DNA from 3 places in the Alteromonas sp. AO-Serp genome. Region 1 is predicted to be linked to each of the others. Evidence: predicted binding sites of a transcription regulator. Region 1 holds the regulator's gene; each other region holds the start of a gene.
What was found. Region 1 encodes sigma-54, which starts transcription at its own class of promoters, with help from an activator protein. Its sites were predicted from a motif close to GTTGGCACGNNNNTNGNNT; they were not measured.
Positions count from the first base shown of each region.

Region 2: QVA83_RS07335 (OpgD/OpgG family glucan biosynthesis protein) is a predicted target of sigma-54. The motif match lies at 1,248-1,266, and genes of this name have one in related genera.
Region 3: QVA83_RS22045 (exopolysaccharide biosynthesis protein) is a predicted target of sigma-54. The motif match lies at 1,933-1,951, and genes of this name have one in related genera.

Region 1 covers NZ_JAFLMX010000240.1:4,320-7,601, reverse strand. Annotated here, with positions in the region: gene rapZ (RNase adapter RapZ) at 1-403, opposite strand, end outside; gene ptsN (PTS IIA-like nitrogen regulatory protein PtsN) at 488-931, opposite strand; gene hpf (ribosome hibernation promoting factor) at 945-1,232, opposite strand; gene QVA83_RS16325 (RNA polymerase factor sigma-54) at 1,263-2,744, opposite strand; gene lptB (LPS export ABC transporter ATP-binding protein) at 2,818-3,282, opposite strand, start outside.
Region 2 covers NZ_JAFLMX010000090.1:11,169-14,450, forward strand. Annotated here, with positions in the region: gene QVA83_RS07325 (YheU family protein) at 1-114, shown strand, start outside; gene QVA83_RS07330 (outer membrane beta-barrel protein) at 168-722, opposite strand; gene QVA83_RS07335 (OpgD/OpgG family glucan biosynthesis protein) at 1,478-3,103, shown strand; gene mdoH (glucans biosynthesis glucosyltransferase MdoH) at 3,084-3,282, shown strand, end outside.
Region 3 covers NZ_JAFLMX010000353.1:5,004-8,285, reverse strand. Annotated here, with positions in the region: gene QVA83_RS22055 (rhodanese-like domain-containing protein) at 1-197, shown strand, start outside; gene QVA83_RS22050 (LysR family transcriptional regulator) at 260-1,183, shown strand; gene QVA83_RS22045 (exopolysaccharide biosynthesis protein) at 1,192-1,797, opposite strand; gene QVA83_RS22040 (sigma-54-dependent transcriptional regulator) at 2,341-3,282, shown strand, end outside.

The DNA of each region.
Region 1 (3,282 bases):
CTAAATATAAATCTGCGCGTTCAGCAATAGGAGCAAGTAGGGCTGACTCGGCTTTAATGGCTTCTGAAAGCGATTTATTAAGCTTGGCGAGAGGGTGAAGACGACGTGTTTCGCTAAAACGCTTAACCAGTACATCATCGCTCGCGTCAATGTAAACAATGGTCATCGACCACGAAGAAGGCAGGTAGTCTAGAATTTCTACCAAATCGTCAGGATTTTTAGGTAAGTTTCTCACATCGATACTTACCGCAACCTGATCGTACTCGTCAACAACTGTATGGGTTAAGGTGGGAAGTAAGTTTACAGGGATATTATCAACACAGTAATAACCTAAATCTTCCAATGCGCGAAGTGCGACAGACTTACCAGACCCCGAACGACCACTGATTATTATCAGCTTCACCTACTTTCTCCCTAATACTCTGGTTTTATCACATACGCGTTGTTGAATTAGGCGCCTACTAAACGGTTAATAGGCGCTTAATGTTTAACTTAATGCAGATAGAATATCGTCGCTTGTCGTTGCGCGACGTATTGCTTTAATCGTTTCTTTGTCGCTTAGTTTACCAGCCACGGTGGCCAGCGTTTGAAGGTGTCCTTCGGTCTGTTCCTCGGGAACGAGTAGCGCAAAAAAGATGTCTACGGGTTTCTCGTCAAGGGCGTCAAAGTCGATTGCTGGCGTGCTGGTTACAACAATGGCAATCACTTTCTCAAGGCCCGGCAGGCGTCCGTGGGGCAGGGCGATACCATTGCCAATGCCTGTACTACCCATACGCTCTCGAGCCATCAAACTGTTGAGTATCGTTGCCTGATCAATGTTCTCGTTTTGCTTGGCAGCGATATCAGCGATGATCTCAAGAATTCGCTTTTTACTATTACACTGAACCGCACACTCGGTGCGGTCCAGACTTACGATGGCTTGTATATCCATGCTTAATTAACTACTAATGTTTTTTCAGTTTTTCCTTATGCTTGATTACCTGCCGGTCGAGTTTATCAACCATGCTGTCAATCGCCGCATACATGTCGGTATTTTCTGAGGATGCGAATACTTCAGCGCCACTTAAATGAACGGTCGCTTCGGCTTTTTGATTTAATTTTTCAACGTTCAGGATGACATGCACATTAGAAATGTGATCAAAGTGACGTTCAAGTTTGCTGAACTTCGTATCGACATAATTACGCAAAGAGTCGGTGATTTCGACATGATGACCAGTAAGGTTGATTTGCATATTTCGTCTTCCTTATATTATTAAGCCCGATTAAATAAGGCTTTTGCGTTGGTTCGACGGCGGGATCGACAACGATTCCCGGTACTTTGCTATTGTTCGCCGGGCAACTTTAATGCCTTGTTCGGCCAACAATGAAGCAATCTTGCTATCACTTAGCGGCTTGCTAGGCTTTTCAGCGGCCACTAATTTCTTGATCAATGCACGAATCGCTGTAGATGAACATTCACCACCAGACTCTGTTGCAACGTGGCTTGAGAAGAAATACTTCAATTCGAAGATTCCACGTGGCGTATGCATGTACTTTTGCGTTGTCACTCGCGAAATAGTGGATTCGTGCATATCTACCATTTCTGCGACATCATTTAGCACCATTGGTTTCATCATTTCCGGGCCGTGCTCAAAAAAGCCCATTTGCTGCTGCACAATGCAGTTTGCAACCTTCATTAAGGTTTCGTTACGAGATTCAAGGCTCTTTATGAACCACTTAGCCTCTTGCATGTGTGAGCGGATGAATTGTGAATCGCTACTATTCTTGGCACGGCGACTCATTGCAGCGTATTGTTGATTTACGCTTAACTTAGGCAGACTGTCGGGGTTCAGCTCAACCACCCAACGGCCATTTTTCTTGGTTACTGAGACATCAGGAATAACGTACTCAGGCTCTTTAGTAACTAAAGCACTACCTGGGCGAGGATTCAAGGTTTGCAGTAAACGCATTGCCTCGCGTAGCTGATCTTCTTTCAATCGGCTTTTACGCATAAGCGTACGATAGTCTTTGCTGCTCAGTAAGTCAGAGTACTCTTCAATCAGTTGCTTTGCTTCAGCAAGCCACGGTGTGTCTTCTGAAAACTGGCGCAATTGCACCATCAAACATTCTTGTGGAGAGCGAGAGCCAGAACCAATAGGGTCGAACATCTGAATGCGCTTAAGCACACATTCTATTTCGTCCATTTCAATCGGCTCTTCCATATCATCATCGTTAACCGCTTCTAAAATATCGTCAAGGGTAACGGTTAAATAACCTGACTCGTCAATAGAGTCGATGATTGCTGTAGCGATTGCGCGATCGGTATCCGAGAAATGGGTAAGGCGCATTTGCCAAAGAAGGTGCTCTTGAATATCTTCAGTAGTCTCACCTTGGAAGATTTGCTCGTCGTCATTGGATGGACCCGGAGCAGGCGAAGATGAAGCAGAGTAGTATTCATCCCACGTACTGTCGATTGGCAGCTCATCGGGAAGATCGTTTTTCTCAAGTGCATCGCCGGCTTCTAATGTGTCACTAGATGCAGAAGCAGTGGCCTCAGAGCCGCTGTCATCGTTGTCGATATTGTTCTTTTCTAGTTGCGGCTCGTCGTTACCTTCTTCAACTTCTAATAGCGGATTAGAATCGAGCGCTTCTTGGATCTCTTGTTGAAGATCAAGTGTAGAAAGCTGCAGCAGTTTAATGGCCTGCTGAAGCTGTGGTGTCATGGTAAGTTGTTGGCTAAATTTTAGCTGTAAAGATGGTTTCATCTACGTCTTATTTAAATGCTCTAAATTGAATATACCAGAGCGAAACTGAAAAATGACAATTCGGTTACATTAACTATAGCCTGAATTGTTCGCCTAGGTATACATCCCTTACTTTTTGATTACTTAAAACCTGTTCCGCCGTTCCTTGCGCAATAAGCTCGCCATGACTCACAATGTACGCCTTTTCACAAACATCCAATGTCTCTCGTACGTTATGGTCTGTGATAAGGATTCCAATCCCCCTATCGCGAAGATGTTGTATTATCTTCTTTATATCATTAACTGATATTGGATCAACACCAGCAAATGGTTCGTCTAACAAAATAAATTGCGGTTTTGCTGCCAGAGCGCGGGCAATCTCAACGCGTCGGCGTTCGCCCCCTGACAAACTCATCCCCGTACTATTACGTATATGGTTAATATTAAATTCATCAAGTAGCGCATCTGCTTCTTCTTCTTGCTGTTGTGAATTTAAATCTTTACGGGTTTGCAAAATGGCCATGATATTTTCATGCACTGTGAGCTTTCTGAAAATAGA
Region 2 (3,282 bases), on a different contig from region 1:
GTGTTAAACAGACTCAAGTCGGGTGAGGCGGTGCTGGTCTATTCAGAGCTTCATGAAAGTGTAGATATCAAAAGAAAAGAAGATATTGAGCCAAGCGAAGCTGAAGAACAATAGACACAAAAAAGCCGGGTCGAGCAACCCGGCTACCTACCTGAGGAGAGGAAGGCTTAAAACGCGTAACGTGCAGTTACCTGCATAATGTCTAAATCATCAATGATTCTGTAGTTTGCACCCACAGCCCATTGTGGCGTGATGTAATAGTTGGCGCCTACTCTAAATGTCGCTTCACCATCGTCTACATCGTAGTAGCCAACTTCACCCGCCAGCTCTACCTGCTCTGTGATCATCGAGCGAAGGCCAGCATTAATGCTGTAACCTGTTTCGTCGTTTACGTCACCGTCAATACGCTCTAAGTTGGCACCAAAATACGCGTCTGTTGTCGCGTTAACAGGTAAACGGTAACCCGCACCTAGTGTCAGCATATCAAAGTCAAAGTTGCCCTCTTCAAAGAAGCTATACTCGCCGTTTAGGTACCAGTTGCTGTTTAATAGGTATTTACCGTTAACGGTTAAACCGTCTGGTTCAAAAGACTCATTGTCGTCAAAGTCCATTTTGGTGTAACCACCTTCTACGTAACGCCAGTCAGGCTTGTCGGCCATAGCTGTAAGAGGAAGTGTTGCCGCAGTTAGTGCTGCTGCAATAAGTGTGAATGATTTACGCATGTGATAACTCCTTAGTATGTTAAGTAACCCACCTTGTTCATCGCGAATGTTCTCGGTTTGTTATAAATGTGCAAACCCAAGCGCAAGTCAGCGCTTAACAGCGCGCTACAAAAGGCTACTTGGTTGATGAACACAAAGCCGTACTTGCCTTCATGCCATCTTTGTTATTTCCGTTAAGAAATAGTGTCCGATTTATTTATCAACATGATGAATAGCAAAGCGTTTGCCAACTTCGTACTAAATCACTATTTTGATATGTCTTAATTTATCTATGTCGCTAATATTTATAGATAAAATACGTCTGGCTTTTTAGAGGCTACACATTTGAAATGTTCAAAATCAAAGTTTGATGTATTCCTAGTAAAACGTTGGCACATAAAACTGTCTCTAAAAAACAACAGTTATCCTTTTGTCTAACTCATCGGACATTTTTACAAGCCAGTGTTCTCCACTAATCCACAATGTGTGTGTTTGTAAAGCATTGTAAATTATGAAAAATATAAAAAATAACGGCGACTATTTCGTGTTGGAACAGCTTTTGCTCAAGTCTCTGTGTGTTATCCAACATTCACTTTAGCCCTTCGGCAAGGAATTCGGTTTTTCACGATATTAGTGGATAAAGAAAGGAAGAGAGCGCCTTTCTCGCGTGGCTTCAATCAATACCGTTTTTGTAAAAGACGCTTTCAGTAAGTAAGGCGTGTAACGAGTTATTGATGGTCATCTGGATAACCATTGTTTTCATAAGGAGAGGACAAATGGCTAAGCCAGTTTCAATTTTCGGTAAAGATTTACAAACGAATGTGCGCCAGCGCAATAAGCTGTCACACCTTCTTTTAGCGATGAGCAGTGTCATCGCATTATTTGCGTTTCAACAAGCCGGTGCAGTTGAGGTTAACAACGACAATCAGCCTCAAAAAGCATCGCCGGTTCTTCAGTCAATTATTGATGCTGCACGCCAGTCAGCGACAGAGAGCTACGAGCAGGACGATCACGGGTTAAACAGCAAGCTTAAAGAAATTGACTACACCACGTATCGTTCAATTCGCTTCAAGCCCGAGCAGAGTCTTTGGCATGGCGAGAATGACTACGAACTGCAGTTTTTTCACCCGGGTTTTTTATATGAATACCCTGTCACTATCCACACTATTGGTGAAAGCAATAAGCCTGAACGCCTAGCGTTCAACAGTGACATGTTCAACTACGACGGGTCTGCGTCGGGGTTAGCTGGGCTAACGGACGAAAAGTCAGGCTTTGCTGGATTTCGCGTTCACTACCCTATCAAGAACGAAGAGTACAAAGACGAATTTGCTGTATTTTTGGGGGCATCGTACTTCCGTCTTGTAGGTAAAAATCAAGTGTACGGTATCTCTGCACGAGGTCTTGCGATTGATACGGCGCTAGCCAAAGGCGAAGAGTTCCCCCACTTCACTGAGTTCTGGGTCATAGAACCGAGTGAGGGTAAACCTATTACTGTTTATGCGCGTCTTGAAAGCCCTTCTGTAGCGGGCGCGTACAAATTTGTTATACAGCCTGATATTGATACCAGCGTTAAGGTAGAGAGTTGGTTATTTGCCAGAGATGACGTGAGCAAGCTAGGCATTGCACCGTTTACCAGTATGTTCTTGTATGGCGAGAACACAGAAAAGCGCCATGACGACTATCGTCCAGAGGTGCATGATAGTGACGGTGTGCTTATGGTAACTCACGCTGGTGAAGAAATTTGGCGTCCACTGACTAATCCTGCACGCCTTCAAGTCACGTCACTTAGCGACGCAAACCCTAAAGGATTCGGCATGCTTCAGCGCGACGGCGAATGGGATAATTACCTCGACGCAGAGGCTAATTACCATATACGCCCGGGGCTTTGGGTGACGCCAGAAGCAGGTTTTGAGAAAGGCCGATTAGAAGTCGTCGAAATTCCGACTAAATCCGAAATTCACGACAATATCGTGGCATTTTGGACGCCTGAAAAGCCATTCAATTCGGGCGAATCACTGTATTTCGCTTACGAGCTTAAAACCGTAGAACAAAATCCGTTTGTCAGTGAACTGGCCTCAGTAGTACGTACCCGCCAAGGCAAGGCTGTGTTGCCGGGTGACGAGTTTAAAAACGACAGTCTAAATACGACACGACAGTTCAGCGTGGACTTCAGCGCGCCTTCTGCCATTGCTTTTGATAACGAGTCGATGAAGTTGGTGGTACAGGGTACTAACGGCACGATTTCTCAGCAGCGACTTTACCCCGTTGCTGACGGACAAGAGTGGCGGGCCACCTTCTTTGTTAAGCCGAAAGAAAAGCAGACGGTAGATATGCGCGCTTACATAGAGAAAGACGGTAAACGTGTGAGTGAGGTTTGGAATTATGTCTACCAACCAAAATAATTGCGCTTGCATAGCGGTATCGGACGAGGCTAAAGCCGTGCCTCAGGTTAAAAGTGATGGCACTGCACGTGCTTCACATTTCATCTTAAAAGGAGAGCATATGCGTTTGTTTATCATGGCAATGCTAGTTATTCCAAGCACGGCACTGGCCGGTTGGAGTTTGTACGAGATCTTTTTAC
Region 3 (3,282 bases), on a different contig from region 1:
CTTCTGCGCTTCACATACCACGCGGCGTGCTCGAAATGAAGGCACTGGAACAGTTTAAAGATGCTTCAGCGCCACTTTATATTCACTGTGCGTCGGGCGTTCGAGCAAAACTAGCTGCAGAGCAACTTATAAAGATGGGCTATGAGAACGTTTCGGTTGTGACATGCCCTGTACCCACGATAAATCAAGCAAACTAGAAATGACTTCTTAACCACGCGTATGCTATAAGTAGCGTTAATTAAGAGTTTTAAGGCGCTTTATGCTGAAATCTACGTTAGAACAATGGCGAATGTTCAAAGCCGTCGTCGATGCAGGCGGCTTTAATCAAGCTGCTACTGAAGTTCACAAAAGTCAATCGAGCGTTCACCACGCGGTTCAAAAGCTTGAAAACGCCATTGGAGTGTCATTGTTTGAGAATATTGGACGTAAAGTCCAGCTTTCGCCGCAAGGTGAACTTATGTATCGCCGTGCCTCTTTTTTGCTTAGCGAAGCGCACAAGCTCGAGGCCGTTGCCAATAGTCTTAAATCTGGCACAGAAACAACTTTACGCATAGCGGTGGATATTATTTTCCCGTCTGAATTGCTTTATAACGTGCTAGCGAAAGTTTCTGCTGAGTTCCCGCTCCTTCGTATCGAGATAGAAGAAACTGTACTCAGTGGCGCAAATTCACTTTTGAGCAATGGTAAAGTTGATTTAGGCATCTCTCCTTTCGCGTTTTCTAATGGCTTTAGCGAAGACTTGTGCGAAATTGAATTTGCAGCTGTCGCTCACGCCGACCATCCATTGCACCAATTGGATAGAACGCTCACACTGGAAGACTTAAAGGCTTATCGTCAAATTGTGGTAAGGGATTCATCCGCGGAGCGTAAAGCTGATGTGGGCTGGTTAGGTGCAGAGCAGCGCTGGACCGTAAGCCACGTTAGAACGTCATTAGATATTATTACTCAGGGATTGGGTTTTGCGTGGCTGCCTATCGCAATAATTAAAGATGAGCTAGAAGACGGTACACTCGTTCCCCTTCCCCTCGATAATAATGCAGCGTTGCGTAAGGCGCTCCTTTATTTGTCTTTCGAAGACGGCGATACGTTGGGACCAGCTGCCCGTGCTTTTATTGGCGAGCTACGATATCAAACAATGAACCTTCCATCGTCAGATTTTATGCTCGATTCGTGTACTGAGTAGTTAGAGCATCAACTTAGCGCGACTGCAAGGCGTTCAAACCCAAGTATAAAGCCAAATAGCGATAACGAAACACCAACTAACGCCACAGCACCGTCGTCTGTGGCCATGCCTATTGCCATAATAAAAACAGCAAAAGCGGGAATAAGCCCCATAAAGGGAATAAGCTCCAGTGGAATCATTACAAATCCGCAACCTGCACAGCACAATGCGATGAGTGATCTGAACACAGGCTGGCGCATGAAAAAACACCGAGGAACTAAAAAGCGGTCTACGCGTACTGCATACGGTTTAACCTTTTCGACAATGTAGCGAAGCTGATCGGCGTCACAGTTTAGTTGCATCACTTTTTGCGGTAACCAAGGATGCCTACGACCGAGTAAAATTTGCAACGCGATGAGTAAAATTGTCCCACCCGCTAAAGATGGGATCCCAGGGATGGCCCCAATCGGTGTGCAAGCGATAAAAGATGGCAGCGCCAACATTGGTCCAAAGCCTCTTTTCTCCATCACGTCCCAAAACTCAGCAAACTCAAACGTATCTTGTCTTGCTCGCGGCTGCATTTTCCCCAATAACTCATACAAGGTCATTGATCTTACAGCTGTTTTCCCCCACATCTTCAATTCCTTTGATATCACATTACCAGCGAATGTCGCGCTAATCAGACAGGCTCCTCGCCTAATTAATATACATTTCTTGCACCTACTCGATTTGCCATAGTGAGATTGCAAGTAACTTTAGACAGGCAAATGGTGCGAAAAATATGCCATCGATTGTATGTGACGGTGTGTTGAAGACAGGAATACTTTTTGCAAATGCCCCTGATAAGTAAAGTAAAATCACCTAATAAAACAAAGACAGATATAGACATTCTGTACTTTAGCGCGATGTGTACCGCTGATCGCAAAGAGTTGATAGATTAGAAGGTAGCGCAACCGACTATCTCTGGCATCAAGGTAAGTGTTCAAGATTTCCGGATTGCTTGAAGCGTTTAGATATTTTCCGATGCGCTTACGCTTTATCGATTTAAACCAGCGTATAAATAAACTTTAAATATGTGCTTTAGCATTCAGTTGTTAATAGCGTATGATAAAACTATAACATTGATTCTATTCCATATTTTTTCTGAATAGGAAACTAAAGAAGAGAGGGACATCCACGTGCTTACCGTACTTTTAGTTGATGACGACGCCGAGTTCACAGAAGTAGCTTGTACTATCATCGAATTTCTTGGCCACGAAGTACTTACCGCTGCCACACTCAAAGAAGCCCGCGATTGGTTAGAGAAAGAAACCTTTGACCATGTACTTCTTGATTTCATGCTACCCGATGGAAGCGGCGCGCACTTGTTCAATGAATTAGATGCACTTCCTAAGCGCCCTCGCGTTACTTTGATAACGGGTCACCCTTCTGTGAAAAGCGTGATAAAGGGTCTGTGTGGCCCCACGGTCGACTACCTTGTTAAGCCAATTCAACGGGAGGAAATAGAGGCCGTATTAAGTCAAAAGCCAAAAGAAAAAGCACCTGCACAAGAAAAAATAGAGAAACATTTTGACTTGCTGATTGGTGAATCGCCAATTATGAAAGAGCTCTACAAGCTGATTTCTAGAGTGAGTAAAACCAGCGCTAACGTAATGCTGCTTGGTGAAAGCGGTGTAGGTAAAGAAGTGGTGGCTGCCGCAATTCATCGTGCTTCAGAAAGTGAAGGTCCCTATATTGCAACCAACTGTGGTGCATTCTCAAAAGAACTAATAGGTAGCGAACTTTTCGGTCACGAAAAAGGAGCATTTACCGGCGCTGTAGGACGTAAAGAAGGTGTTTTCGAACAAGCTGAGGGCGGCACGCTCTTTTTGGACGAAATCACAGAAATGCCCATTGATATGCAGCCCAACTTACTCCGCGTTTTAGAAAACAAGGTTGTTATTCGTGTGGGCGGAACGAAGACCATCCCGGTGAGCTGCCGCGTTGTATCTGCCACGAACCGAACAATGGAAGAGATTGCGCAAAGCAAAGTACTGCGCGAAGACATCTACTTCAGACTTGCGGTGTTCCCAATCACCATTCCTCCGCTACGCGAAAGAAAGGAAGATATTCCATTACTA